Regions from separate parts of the Pseudodesulfovibrio halophilus DSM 5663 genome, predicted to be linked through region 3. Evidence: riboswitches for the same ligand, from Rfam matches in the RefSeq annotation. Region 3 holds a riboswitch; each other region holds the start of a gene.
The links. Region 3 has a riboswitch for thiamine pyrophosphate ahead of BR24_RS13385 (sulfide-dependent adenosine diphosphate thiazole synthase). Riboswitches for the same ligand answer to the same signal wherever they lie in the genome.
Positions count from the first base shown of each region.

Region 1 (4,780 bases), on a different contig from region 3:
GTCCAGAAAGATGGTGCCGCCCTGCGCGGTTTCGAAGCGGCCGGGCTTGTCGCGCCGTGCGTCGGTGAAGGCGCCGGCCTTGTAGCCGAACAGTTCGGATTCGAGGAGCGTTTCGGGAAGGGCGCCGCAGTTGACCGGTACGAAAGGTCCTTCCTTGCGTCCGCTGAGTTGATGGATGGCCTGTGCAAAGAGCTCCTTGCCGGTGCCGGACTCGCCCAGCAGCAGCACCGTGGATTCGCTTCTGGCGATCTGCGGCAGGATGCCGAAGATGCGATCCAGCGCCTCGCTCTTGCCCACGATGCTCTCAAAGGAATAGGACTCGCGCATTTCGCGCCGGATGGCGTGGATTTCCGTCAGGTCGCGGAAAGTCTCCACGCCGCCGATAACCTCCCCCTCGGCATTGCGCAGCGGCGACGCCGAAATGGACACGGGGCGCTTTTCCCCGTCGGGGCGAATGATGAAAATGGACTTGTTGGTGATCCGGCCGCCGTGGGCAAGGCATGAGTCGAGAGCGCAGTCCCCGTCGCAGAGGCTTGAGTGGAGAACATCCCAGCACTTGTTGCCCACGGCCTCTGCGGCGGGAACGCCCGTTATGCGCTCGGCGGCCTCGTTGAAGTAGGTGATGTTCCAGTCTGCATCCACCGTGAAGAGGCCGTCGGCGATGGACGAAAAAACGTCCTCGAGCGGGAGGTCCTTGGGAAACGGCATGGGCGAGATATAAGCCTTAAATTGTCCTCTGTGAAGTGCGTAAATATGTTTTTCCGTGTTTCCCGTAAAAATTATTCAGGGAGCCGCCCGTAGGCGACTCCCTGCCGAAGTGCCGATGAATGACCGTTTCAGGAGAAACGGACGCTGAAGGCTATGAACCGAGGTGTTCCTTGAGCTGTTTCACGGCGCAGAACTTGCCGCACATGGTGCACACGTCCTCGTCCTCGGGGCTGCGGCTGTCTCGAATCCTGCGAGCCGTGACCGGATCAAGGCACAGGCGGTACATGCCTTCCCAGTCCATGTCCGCACGGGCCTTGGCCATTTCACGGTCGCGCTGCACGGCCTGCTCGTTGCCGCGCGCGATGTCCGCGGCGTGCGCGGCGATGCGGGTCACGGCCACGCCCTCGTATACGTCGTCCGGACCGGGCAGGGCGAGGTGCTCGCTGGGGGTGACGTAGCAGAGGAAGTCTGCCCCGGACCACGCCGCGATGGCACCGCCGATGGCGCAGGCCACATGGTCCCGCCCGGCGGCCACGTCCGTGACCAGCGGTCCCAGCACATAAAAGGGAGCGTTGTGGCACAGTCGCTTCTGAAGCTCCATGTTGGCCCGAATCTGGTTCATGGGCACATGTCCGGGCCCCTCGATGATGATCTGTACGCCCGCGTCCCAAGCCTGCTGCGTCTGCTCGCCAAGGGTGATCAGTTCATGGATTTGCGTCCGGTCAGTGGCATCCGCAAGGCAGCCCGGACGACACGCATCGCCCAGGCTCAGGGTGACATCATACTCCCGCGCAATCTCCAGAACCTTGTCGAAATGCGTATACAGCGGATTCTCGGCCCCGTTCGCCACCATCCAGCACGCAAGGAACGACCCGCCGCGGCTGACAATATCCAGAACGCGCCCTTCCTGTTTCATGCGCTCCAGCGCACCCAGCGTGAATCCGGTGTGCAACGTCATGAAATCCACGCCTTCACGGGCCTGATCCTCAACCACCTTGAGCAGGTCGTCGATGGTCATGTCCACGATGCCGCCGCCCCGGGCCGTCACGTCCGCAGCAGCCTGATAGATGGGTACCGTGCCCACCGGAACAGGGCAGTGCTCCAGCGTCTGCCGCCGCAGGTTGCCCAGCTCCCCGGCAATGGAAAGGTCCATCACCGCATCAGCTCCCGCATCCAGCGCCGCACGGAGCTTCAACAGCTCCTGCTCACCATCCTCATGGTCCGGACTCGCGCCAATGTTCGCATTGACCTTGACGCTCAGCCCCTCGCCCACGGCTCGAAGCTCGCTTTTTTCATGCAGCGGATTATGCGGAATGCTCACCCGCCCCGCGGCCATGGAACGCCGAAGCGTCTCCACATCCAATCCCTCCCACTCGGCAACAAACGCCAAAGCGTCCGAGACCTTACCGGAACGGGCAATCTCCAGTTGTGTCATGAAATACTCCCAATTCTTCAAGTTCAAAGAAATGGGCGGAAAAAAGGCAAAAAAATTCCACCCGCAGGTGGAACACAGGAAGGAATGCGCTTCGCAGTGCCGTTTCCTCCGCCGGTACAAGCCGGGTCAGGTTCCAAGGGTTGTCGATCATACGACTCTCAGCCCACAACAGGGCACCCCTACGGTCAGAAGCAAACCTAACAAGAGTTGATTCGGCGATCAATGGTTTTCGCGTCTTCCGGACTGGGAGGTCTTCGACGGGCAGTGGGGGCTGCCGCTACGCCCCGGCAAAGGGGCGGGCCCCTTTGCAATCCCTGAGTTGTCAGCGGGGTTGCGGCGCAGGGTTCATGCGGTCGCACAGCCCGTGTTCAAGCTGCTACTCCGCTGACGGGGATTTTGGTTCCGTGCCTGTTGGCTTGCGGATTCACTTAGCCGTCAGTCCGGACACTTCCTTCCAGAACTCCCAGAGGCACCTTCTCTCGCCAATTAAGCACCGTAGCAATTGCCGGTCGAGGCATAGAGGCTCTTTTGACCGGTTACGCAGGTCCGCGCGGTCACGCGGAGCAGTGACCGCGTCATGGAGCCTCTCACCGGGAGCGGCGGCGGATTCCCGGTCGACCTTCATTGATTGCGAAAAACCCTCTGTTGTGTAGGATTTTTCAAGAAAAAAGCACTGCTCAAGCCGGTTTTATGCCGAAAAGGACGTTAGGGCCTCGCGGTGATTCGTCAAAGTCGCAAATGGTCTTGGAGGAGCGTGTTTTACCTGCCATTGCCTAGGGTTATGGGTGAGCATAGATGGTTTCAAGGGGTTGTCACGATAGCATTTTTCTATCTTCGGCCTATTTACGGATTTGGCTTTTTTGAGTATGAAGACGTATCCATTCGTTTGTTCAGTTCAGTGGAGTGAGCTGGCAACGAGTCGGTTTTCCGGATGAATCATCCCTTTTCCCGAAGGGATGTTCTCGGACGGATTCCGTTCTTTTATATGCAGTGGGAAACCCTTAACAATGAGGTGAGGAGTATGGGCGAACCCGCAATCGTTCTTGAAGGTGGAGTCAAATCCACGTTCAAGGACAAGGTCATGGAGCTTCTGCCGGAAGGCGGAAACCTCAACATGTGCCTTACGTGCGGTCTGTGTTCTTCCGGCTGTCCGGCAACCGGACTGGAGGAAATGGACCCCAGGAAATTCCTGCGTATGGCCATGTTGGGCATGGATGAGGAGATTCTCAATTCGAAATGGATCTGGATGTGCACCATGTGTACGCGTTGCGTGTACGCATGCCCCATGCAGATCAACATCCCGCAGCTGGTCTACAACGCCCGCGCGGCGCAGGATCGCGAAAACAAGCCCAAGGGCATTGTCGGTTCCTGCGATCAGGGCATCCGGACCGAAGGCGCCAGCGCCATGGGTGCCAGCTCGGAAGACTTCAAGTTCGTCGTGGAGGACGTCCTTGAAGAGGTCTGCGAGGACCAGGAGTCCTGCAAGGACCTGAACGTGAGCGTCAACCGCAAGGGTGCTCACTTCTATCTGAACCAGAACTCTCGCGAACCGGTCACCGAGCCGGACGAGATGGTTCCTCTTTGGAAGATTCTCAATGTCGTCGGCGCCGACTGGACCTACGGGACCGTTGGCTGGGCGGCTGAGAACTACTGCCTGTTTGCAGCGGAGGACGAGAACTGGGAAGCCATTGTCAAAAAGAAGATGGACGCGGTGAGCGACCTCGGGGTCAAGAGCTGGCTCAACACCGAGTGAGGCCACGAATTCTACGCAGTCCGGGCCGGACTGCAAAAATTCGGCATGGAAGTGCCTTTCGAGCTCGAATCCATCATCAGCTACTATGCACAGTGGATCCGTGAAGGAAAACTCCCGGTCAACTCCGACTGGAACAAGGAACTCGGCGTCAAGTTCACCGTTCAGGACCCCTGCCAGCTGGTCAGGAAGTCTCTGGGTGATCCCGTTGCCGAGGACCTTCGCTTCGTCGTGAAGCAGGTTGTCGGTGAAGAAAACTTCATCGACATGCACCCGAACAAGTCCAACAACTACTGTTGCGGCGGCGGGGGCGGATTCCTGCAGAGCGGATTCCCCGAAGCGCGCAGGTACTACGGCAAGCGCAAGTTCGATCAGATCATCGCCACCGGCGCTGACTACTGCATCACCCCTTGCCACAACTGCCACTCCCAGGTTCACGATCTCGCGCATCACTTCGACGGCAAGTATCAGACGGTCCACCTCTGGACGCTGATCTGCCTTTCGCTCGGTATTCTGGGCGAGAACGAGCGCGAGTACCTCGGCGACGACCTCAAGGAAGTCGGCCTGTAGGCGGAACTGAACGGAACGAGATTCCAAGGAGGACTCAATGTCTGCGAATAAACTTGGATCGGTCATGGTCGTCGGCGGCGGTATCGCCGGTATTCAGACGGCGCTTGATCTGGCCGACTCCGGTTATTACGTGCATTTGATCGAGAAGAGTGCCGGTATCGGCGGCGTCATGGCGCAGCTGGACAAGACCTTCCCGACCAACGACTGCGCGATGTGAATCATCTCGCCCAAGTTGGTTGAGTGCGGTCGGCACTTAAATATCGAGTTGCATACTCTGGCAGAGGTTCAGAACGTTTCCGGCGATGAAGGCAACTTCA
Region 1 covers NZ_JCANTV010000008.1:349,969-354,748, forward strand. The annotation lists gene BR24_RS03785 (sigma-54 interaction domain-containing protein) at 1-708, opposite strand, end outside; gene thiC (phosphomethylpyrimidine synthase ThiC) at 860-2,143, opposite strand; TPP riboswitch at 2,230-2,334, opposite strand; gene BR24_RS03795 ((Fe-S)-binding protein) at 3,165-4,463, shown strand; gene BR24_RS03800 (FAD-dependent oxidoreductase) at 4,501-4,780, shown strand, end outside.
Region 1: it holds a riboswitch for thiamine pyrophosphate, as region 3 does, so the genes downstream of both, thiC (phosphomethylpyrimidine synthase ThiC) here and BR24_RS13385 (sulfide-dependent adenosine diphosphate thiazole synthase) in region 3, are expected to answer to the same signal.

Region 2 (4,780 bases), on a different contig from region 3:
GAATGCATGAAGCGCATCGCCTCAAGGCGGTGCGCTTTTTTTTTGAGCGAAGGTGCCTCCGGCGGGCAGGGGCGTTGCCCCTGCACCCCACCAAAGGGGCGGGCCCCCTTTGGAATCCCTGGGTTGTCAGCGGGGGTGCAGCGCAGGGTTCATGCGGTCGCACAAGCCGCATTCATGCTGCAACCCCGCTGACGGGGATTTTGGTTCCGTGTGTCTTGGCTGACGGACTCCTATGGCCAAATTGAATTTCAATAAGCTCCGTTGTCCCAAACACTCCAAGCCAGAAGTCTCAGCAAAGGCTTCTTTCCCGGCGACCAAGCACCGCAGTAGTGTCGATCAAGGTATAGAGGCTCTTTTTACTGGTCACGCAGATCCGGGCGGTGTCTGTAGCCACAGATGTTTCGCCCGAGGCTGTGACCGCGTCATAAGGCCTCTTGCCCGCGCGGCGGCGTATCTCCAAAAGCGCAATTTTGGGCTTCTCGTTCTGCGTAAGCAAAAAAGAAGGTCGACCAACAGGCCAAAACCTGCACTGATGCAAACGGCAATGCCTCCGGCGGACCCTTTCAGGGGGGAGTAGCTGATGAGTCCATGCGACCGCACAACTCCCGTCCCTGCTGCAACCCCGCTGACGGAGTACGGTCTATTGAAACGAAAACCTCGGATACCCTCTCACACAACCTGCATGTGAAGCGGGCACCCAAGCGAACGTTTTCCTGCCGCGTCAATCGGGCGCAGCCCCGCCAAAGGTTTCTGGGAGAGAGGGGAAGGGGAGTCTGAGGGGAAGGGGGGAGAAAAGACCGGGCGTTTTGCCGGGGCGAGGGCTGGTTCGCCCCGGCAAAACTATATGGCTATGATGGGGGGGGGGCTATTTTTCTTTCTTGAAGATGATGAGCGGGCAGTTCTTGCAGATATCGGCACCGGGGAAGCCATCGCCGGGTTTGGTGATGGCGCTGCTGGCTTCGTTAATGCGGTGCTGGAGTCGATCAACCACGGCCTTGAACTTTTTGCCCGGGATGATGACGTTGATTTCGCCGCGTTCGGTCTTGCCTGCGTTGTAGCTGCCGGAACATGCGGGGAGCATGTTGAACTCCTGTTCGAGCAGGGTGAAGACGTTGCCTCCGCAGGCGGAGGAGTTCATGGTGATGTTCGGGCGCAGGGGGTGCGTGTCGGTGGCGGCCATGTAGTCCACGGCGAGGTGGTAGGCCTGCATGTTGTCACAGTAGAAGTGGACGGTGTCGGGTTCAAAGAGGCCGTCGATGCTGCCGAGGGGGGCCACGACGACGGCGAGCAGGCCTTTTTCGAGCTGGTGCTTGGTCTTGACGAACCGCTCGGCCTGTTCGAGGTCGCGGGTATATTTGGCGTGTCCTTTGATTTCGCTTTCGTCGAGATCCTTCCAGCCGAAGCTGTAGCGGGCGTTGCTGCAGCCGAGGGTGTCTTTTTCGGCGAGGACGGTCTGTCCCTTCATGCGGGCGGCGAGCTGCCACTGGCAAAAGGTCATGGGCTTGACCGGGGTATGGATTTCGTCGGCGTTGTCCTTGAAATGGTCAAGTTCGGCCTGATCGTAGAAGAATTTTACGGCGACCGGGTAGTGGTACAGTCGCATTTCCTTCATCAGCATTTCTTGCATTTCTTTATAAGACATATCGCTATCCTTTGTATGAGTTGTTCCTTTTCGCACAAGAAAATACGTCCCAATCGTGCGAAAACTGCATGCTCGCGAGTTCCGCGCGGGAAAAGGTGCCTAGCAACCGGACAAAATTGGTACAAGAAAAATCGTGCATGTTCCACTAGTGAACAAGCTGAATCGAGTTTTAACAGCAGCCGGGGGATAATTGTTGGTTTTATTGTGAAAATGAGCACAATCGGAGGGCGTTGCCGTATTGGTCAAGGCAGTAGATCAATATCTGGCAGAAGGTTTTGGTCTTGGGATGAAGAATCGTGTCTGAATGGAAGAGCCTTCCACCGGAATCGAAAAAGGTGGGTACCAATGGCCTTGCTCGTGATGCAGGGGGCAATGTATGGCAAAGGTGGCGCGACTGCAGGTGTGGGCTTGCATAGCGTAGCGGTGCCTGATAGATGTCTTTCCGTCCGATAGGGGTGTCCCGCATGGGACTGAGATCATACCCTTGGAACCTGATGCAGTTGAGGCTGTCGTAGGGAATTCGGAAGGTCTCCGTGCGCCGTTCGGCGCGGTCCTCCCTTGTCCTTCTCCTCACGGTATCGGCTCCGAGCAAAACAAGGAGTTCGACGTGAACACCGGCAAACTGACCTTTGCTAACCTGTTCTTTCTGTGGTTCGGCGCCGCGGTTTCCGTGGCCGAAATATTTACCGGCGGCTATCTGGCCAATCTGGGCTTTGCCGGAGGCATGACCGCCAACGTGCTCGGGCATCTGGTGGGCACGATCATCCTCGTTCTTGGCGGCATCATTGGCTACCGGGAAAAGCTTCCGTCCATCATGTCCATGCGGATTTCCTTCGGCAAGCAGGGCTCGTATCTGCTTTCCGGCATCAATGTGCTCCAGTTGCTTGGCTGGACGGCGGTGATGATCCTGCTCGGCGGCGATGCGGTCAACGAGCTGTGTAGCACGCTCTGGGGCATCGACAATCAGATGCTCATGTCCGCGTTGATCGGGCTGTTCATCGGTTTCTGGGTATTCATCGGCATTCAGGGCTTCAAGTGGCTGAATATGGTCGCCGTGGCGTTGCTGCTTGGTCTGACGGTGGTCATGAGCTGGGTCATCTTCACTCAGCCTGCGCCTGCTCAGCCCGTGGAACCCACCGGCACCTTCGGCATGGGATTCGAGCTGGCCATCATCATGCCGCTTTCATGGTTCCCGCTCATTGCGGACTACACCAGCATGGCGAAGAACTCCCGCGCGGCATGGCTTGCGCCGTTTCTTGGCTACTTCACCGGATCCACCTGGATGTACAGCATCGGCCTCGGCGGGGCGATCTTCTCCGGCACGGCCGACCCCACCCAGATGATGCTGGCCGCAAAGCTCGGCATGGTGGCGCTCATGGTCATCGGTCTTTCCACGGTGACAACGACCTTTATGGACGTCTTCTCGGCCGCGGTCTCCACTCTTAACGTCCTGCCCGGGTTGAATCGCCGCTGGATGTCCGTTGCCTTTGCCGCGCTGGGCACCGGACTGGCCATGTTCTTCCCCATCACGCAGTATGAATGGTTTCTTTATCTGCTCGGATCGGTCTTCGCGCCGCTCATGGCGATCCTGCTGAGCGACTATTATCTGCTCAAACATGATGCGCGATCGAATATTGCGGACGTCAGGGCCATACTTTCGCTTGCACTCGGCATCGCCTTCTATTATTGGGTGAAGCGGCACGACATGGTCGTGGGGCATACGCTGACTACTATCGGATTCACGCTCATCGTTCACAACGCGATGCGGGTGCTGACCGAAAAGCGCCGGCGTGTTGCGGCAACACGGGGATAACCTGCGTTTTCCCCTTGCCATTCGTTCGTACTTTAAGTACTAGTCCCTGTTCCACGCAACTAGCGAGTAGGAGTTTTTCAATGAAAAAAGATATTCATCCCAAGACGTTTGAGGCCACCATCCGTTGCCACTGCGGCTACGAAAGCAAGGCTTCTTCCACCAAGGGCGAGCATATCGACGTCGAAATCTGTGCCAACTGCCACCCGTTCTACACCGGTAAGCAGCGCCTGATCGACACCGCCGGCCGCATTGACCGTTTCCGCAAGAAGTACGCGAACTTCAAGGGAACCGCCAAGACCGAACAGTAGCTGTCCCGGCTTGTTTTCTTCAATATGCCTCTGTCGGTTGCGGCAGAGGCATATTGTTTTCGCCGGGCTTTGACTTTCCCCGGGGAATCCTTACCCTTCGGCAAGGTCCTCAAAGACGGTTCAACCCGGCTGGCGGAGGACCCCTTTCCCTCCAACTCAAGCCGAGGATATGCCGTTGAGTCTCAAAAATATCTTGTTGGCGGCTGCCAACACCGTAGGCGGACAGGCCGTGATCGAGGGCGTGATGATGCGCTCCAAGAACCGGCTCGCCATCGCCGTTCGCCTCCCGAACGGCGAAATAGAAGTTCACGAGCGCCCCTGGTTCTCGCTGACCAGTCACCCCTTTCTCAAAAAACCTTTTGTTCGCGGTTTTCCGGTTCTGCTGGAAACGTTGGTCAACGGCATCAAGGCTCTGAACTGGTCCGCCACGCAGGCCGTGGACGAGGAAGAGGGCGAACTCACGGGCTGGCATCTGGCCATGAGCATGGTCGTGGCAATCGCCGCCGCGCTGGGCCTGTTCGTAGTCCTCCCGCATTTCTTCTCCGTAGGCATGGAATGGCTCGGATACGGCGGTGACGTCGACTCCCTGAGCTTCCACGCATGGGACGGTCTCTTCAAGATGCTCATCTTCATGGGCTATATCTGGGCCATTTCATTCATCCCGGACATCAAGCGCGTCTTCCAGTATCACGGCGCGGAGCACAAGGTGATATGGTCTTACGAGGCCGGAGGTTCGCTCATTCCCGACAGCGCGCGCATCAACAGCAGGCTGCATCCGCGTTGCGGCACGGCGTTCATGCTTTTCGTGCTCTCGGTCAGCATCGTGCTCTATTCGGTGCTGGTGCCGCTGCTCATGATGGTTTATGCGCCGGAGTCTTTCATCATCAAGCACCTGTACATCGTCGGGGTCAAGCTGCTGCTGATGATCCCCATTAGCGCCATGGCCTACGAGCTGATCAAATTCGCGTCCAAGCGCGAAAACAGCATTGCCTGCAAAATGCTGTGCTGGCCCGGGCT
Region 2 covers NZ_JCANTV010000010.1:320,185-324,964, forward strand. The annotation lists gene BR24_RS08300 (DUF169 domain-containing protein) at 866-1,642, opposite strand; TPP riboswitch at 2,084-2,178, shown strand; gene cytX (putative hydroxymethylpyrimidine transporter CytX) at 2,250-3,455, shown strand; gene rpmE (50S ribosomal protein L31) at 3,536-3,763, shown strand; gene BR24_RS08315 (DUF1385 domain-containing protein) at 3,933-4,780, shown strand, end outside.
Region 2: it holds a riboswitch for thiamine pyrophosphate, as region 3 does, so the genes downstream of both, cytX (putative hydroxymethylpyrimidine transporter CytX) here and BR24_RS13385 (sulfide-dependent adenosine diphosphate thiazole synthase) in region 3, are expected to answer to the same signal.

Region 3 (4,780 bases):
TGTTGGTGCCTGTGGCCTTGACGATGACCAGCGCGAGCCGCTTGTCCAGCTGCTGCTTGACCATGGCCACCGCGAGCATGAGCGAGCCCATGATGAACAGCACCGCGTCCTTCATCAGGCTGCGGGCCACATCCGAGGAGTCGAGGCCGAGCAGAAATATCTGCCCCAGCACGATGAGCAGCGCCACGGAGGGCAGCGGCACCGGTTCCTTGATGAAAAGGGTGGTGGTCGCGAGCGTCATGACCAGCACCTTCCAGCCCGCGGACGTGAGGCCCGGGGGGACCGGCAGGAGCAGGAGCACGCCGACGGCGGCGAGGGTGATGAGCAGCCAGCGCTTGTCGTAGGCCCAGTGGATCATACCGGGTCTATACACGCTTCGGCGCGTTCATGCCAAGGGAGAGGGCGTTATTCCTTTACCTCGGCAAAGGCGCGTCGCAGCTCGCGGGCGGCTTCCGCGGGGTCGGGCGCGCGGCAGATGGCGGAGACCACGGCCAGCCCGTCGGCCCCGAGGGAGCGCAGCCGCCCGGCGTATTCCGCGGTGACCGAGCCGATGGCCACGGACGGGTGCCTCGTCATGGCCCTTCGCCGCGCGAAGCCCCCCAGCCCGAGCGGTTCCGAGTGGTCCGCCTTGGTGTTGGTGGGGAACACCGGTCCGAGCCCCAGATAATCCACGTCCAGCATTTCGGCCTCAAGCACCTGCGCGTCCGTGTCGATGCTCAGGCCGATGATGGCGTCAGGTCCCATGAGGCGCCGGGCGATATCCACGGGCATGTCGGACTGGCCCACGTGCACTCCGTCGGCTCCGACGGCGAGCGCCACATCGACGCGGTCGTTGATTACCAACGGCACTCCCGCAGGGGCGAGGATGCGCTTCAGGGAGCTGGCGGTTTCCAGATATTCACGGGTGGAGACGTTCTTTTCCCTGAGCTGAACCATCGTCGCGCCGCCTTCCACGGCGAGCCTCACCACCTCTTCGAGGGGCCGCTCCCCGCATGAGAAGCGGCCCGCGACGAGATAGCAGGCGAGGTCGAAACCCCGTTTCATGCTAGTCCTCCGCGATAAGGCGCTGATGGATGTCCTCGGCGACCTTCTCGCCGGAGAGCAGCATGCCGCCGAACACCGGGCCCATGCGGTAGGAACCGAAGGTGGCGTTGGCGGCCATGCCCGCGACCCACACGCCGGGGAAGACCTCGCGGGTGTGGTTGACGGTGTTGGTCTCCGCCACGTCGGCCCACATGGACTGTTCGCCCTCGATGGAGCCGGACGGGGTGTTCAGGGTGATGTCGTTCTTGCGGCACAGGGTCTTGAGCACCTCGGTGTCGTGACCGGTGGCCTCCAGCACGTGCTTGCAGTGGATGACCAGCGGGTCCACGTGCAGCCCGGCGATCTCCACGGGCGAGGAGTTGATGACCAGACCGTTGACGCGCTTCTGGCCGTTCTCCTCGCGGATGCAGACGTCCTCGACGCTCATGCAGTTGAACACGCGCATCCCGGCAATGGTGGCGGCGGAGGCCAGCGTGGTGGTGGCGGTGACCGCGTCGCAGGTCCAGTATTCGTCTTCCCAGTGCTTCATGGGGACGCCGATGTCTTCGAGCACGTGCTTGGACTCGTCCTGCACCACGATGATGTTCCAGGTCATGCCGCCGCCCCACATGCCGCCGCCCAGCGAGAGCTTGCGCTCGAACATGGCGACCTTGTGGCCCTTCTTGGCGAGGTTCATGCCGGCGGTCATGCCGGAAGGGCCGCCGCCGACGATGGCGACGTCGAGCTCCAGCGAGTCGCGGAACTTGTTGTAGTACTCGGTGATGATGGCGTCAGAGATGACTTTTTCGTTGAGGGACATGCGTTTCCTCCGCTTGCGGTTTGTTGCGGTCGGCGCGATCCGAAAGGCGCCGACCCCCTTTTGGCAAGGAGGCACGAACGTCAGGAGTGTCTTGAGAAGATGTCCCGTTGCCGGACGGCGCGGGACAGGGCTTCCGATTTCCCTACGTCAGTGCGAACTGAATCAGGTTCCAAGGGTATGATCTCAGCCCCGGCACGCGCCGGGACACCCCTATCGGATCGAAAACCTGTCTACCGCAAAGGACCGCCGTTCGCAAGGGGGGATTGATCGAACAATCAAGAGCAGGTGACTTCAGAGGACCGCAACAATGCCGAGCAGGCCGCACAGTTCGCCCAGTACGATGCTCGCTCCCAGAAAGTCCCCGTTGCTGCCGCTGACGTCTTTTGCCAGCTTGTGCAGGGGGATGAGCGTGATGATCATGAGAGCGGCGGTGATCGCGAGGGCCTGCGGCGGCAACAGCAGGGCGCCGAGGCCAAGGGCGAGCGCCGCGTTGACCGCAAGGCTCTTCAAGGAGGCTCCGGAGTAGAACAGGGAGCCGAGTCCCGGCCGGGCGAAGCGTCTGCCGACCACCCCGAAGGCCACGCAGTTGAGCCGACCGACAACAAAGGGCCAGAGCGCGGCCGCAGGGTTGCCCTTCGCGAACAGCGCCGCGAACAGCACGATCTGTCCGGCAAGGGTCATGACCAGGGCGATGACCCCGAACGCGCCGCACCGGCTGTCCTTGATGACCGTCCAGAACCGCTGCGGATCAAAGTGCGCGGTGAAGGCGTCGCAGACATCGGCGATGCCGTCATAGTGCAGGCCGCGCGTCAGCCAGATCGAGGCCAGAACAACGAGCCACGCCTGCACCCACGGTTCGCCCCGGAACAGGCCGAGCGCGAAGGGAAGGGTGATGACCGCTCCGAGCAGCAGTCCGGTGAGCGGCGTCCACGGCATGGTCCGGCGCATCTCCTCGTCCGAGGCGGCGCGCGCCGGGGCGAGGCGGGTCAGGAACCCCAGCGTCAGCAGGAAATCGTTCAGCGCCTTCATGCGTCCCACCTGAGGGTCACGGCGTCGCCCATGGAAAGCCCGAGCTGCCGCGCGGCAGAGCCGAGGTTGACCGCAATCTCGAAGAACCCCTGCGAGCCTTCCAGCAGGCCGGGGGCCCCCTCGGGCAGGTCGGAGTAGGTGTCCACCGCCGGGAGCTCCCGGCCCAGCGGGGTGCTGATCTGAAGATTGTCCAGCGGCCCGAGGGCTCCGGCGCGCAGGTTGAGCACGCAGTTGCCGAACCGGTCCACATGCAGCACCCGCACGGAACACTGGCCCCGGCCCATCAGCGGCTCGGTCCAGAGCGGGCGCACGGTCTCTTCGGCGGAGACGGGATGGCAGAATTGGGAGAGGTCCTGACCTGTGGCGATGCGTGCGGCGACCGGAGCGAAGATGTCGCGTCCGTGAAAGGTGGCGGAGGCTTTTTGCGGCACCCGGTTCACATGGTGACATTCGGCGTGTGCGGGGTCCAGCGCGAGCGAGGCCAGTCCGTTGTCCGGGGCCACGATGGTCCGACCGTCCTGACGGGCCGCAAGGATGGGACGGCCCGAGCCTACGCCGGGGTCCACCACGGCCAGCAGGACAGACGCTTCCGGAAAGTGCGGAGCCGAGGCCGCCAGAAAGAAGGCCCCCTGCGCGATGTTGAACGGTTCGACCCCGTGAGTGAGGTCGATAACCGTGCAGTCGGGGCATTCTCGGGCCAGCACGGCCTTCATCTGGCCCACGTACGGGTCGTCGAGGCCGAAGTCCGTAAGCAGTGCAATGACGGAATGCATGGCTAATACAGTTTCCTTGCCGAGAAGCCGCTGCCCACCACATGGAAGCCCGAGCCGGTGATGGTGAAGGCTTCCGGGTCCAGCGAGTAGACGATCTCCTCGAGCCGTTTGACCTGAACGTTGGTGACCATGGTCATGACCACGTCCTTGCTGTCGCCGGTCCAGCCGCCGCGCCCTTCCAGCACCGTGGCCCCCCGGTCCAGCTTCCTGAAGATGGCCTGCATGATCTCCTGCGGCTTTTCCGAGATGATCATGACCATCTTGCGTTCGCCGAACATGCCCATGACGTACTCGATGGCCACGGCGATGACGAAGGCCATGGCGATGGAGTAGAGCACGATGGACAGCTGCAGGAAGAAGAATCCTGCCAGAAACTGGAGAAAGTTGAACCAGAACTCGAACGCGCCCATGGAGAGGTTGAACCGCTGCTTGCCGATGACCGCGAGAATGTCCGACCCGCCGGTGGAGCCGAGCGAGCGCAGGCTGATGCCAACCCCGGCTCCGAGCAGGCCGCCGCAGGTGATCACCGCCAGCCAGACGTCCTCGATGGGCAGGGTGTAGTCGATGAGGTCGATGAAGAGGGCCGAGACGAACATGCCGTAGAGGCTGTAGAAAAAGAACCGCCTGCTGACGAAGACCCAGCCGAGCACAAAGACCGGCACGTTGAGCAGGAAGTACCACTGCCCGGTGGTGAGGCCCCCGAAGGCGTAATAGAAAAGCAGCGCCAGACCCGACATGCCGCCGGTGAGCAGGCCGTTGGGGATGGCGATGGCCTTGACCGCGAAAGCGAGCAGCCACGAGCCGGCGGTAATCAGGGCGATGTTCCACGGGACGCCGAAGGTGAGCCGGCGCAGTCGTTCTTCCAGAGCGGGTGAAATCATGTGTCTTGCAACCTCCGCGCACAGCTTTATCCGGTTTGGGCGCGGTTTGGAAGTCCGGAACGAAAACGGCCCGCTTCCATTGAAGCGGGCTGAAAAAACTACTTTTGTCTGCCTTTACCCTTGCCGCCACGGCCTTTGCCCTTGCCTCCGGGGCCACGGTCGGCATCATATTCCTCGGCATCCTCGTATCTGCGGTCAAAGTCGCGGTCCTTCGCCTTGCCGCCTTTCATCTTGGCGCCTTTGCCCTTTCCGGG
Region 3 covers NZ_JCANTV010000013.1:280,346-285,125, forward strand. The annotation lists gene BR24_RS13375 (SLC13 family permease) at 1-358, opposite strand, end outside; gene thiE (thiamine phosphate synthase) at 406-1,044, opposite strand; gene BR24_RS13385 (sulfide-dependent adenosine diphosphate thiazole synthase) at 1,046-1,843, opposite strand; TPP riboswitch at 1,965-2,065, opposite strand; gene cobS (adenosylcobinamide-GDP ribazoletransferase) at 2,135-2,872, opposite strand; gene BR24_RS13395 (SAM hydrolase/SAM-dependent halogenase family protein) at 2,869-3,645, opposite strand; gene BR24_RS13400 (YitT family protein) at 3,648-4,526, opposite strand; gene BR24_RS13405 (hypothetical protein) at 4,625-4,756, opposite strand; gene BR24_RS13410 (hypothetical protein) at 4,753-4,780, opposite strand, start outside.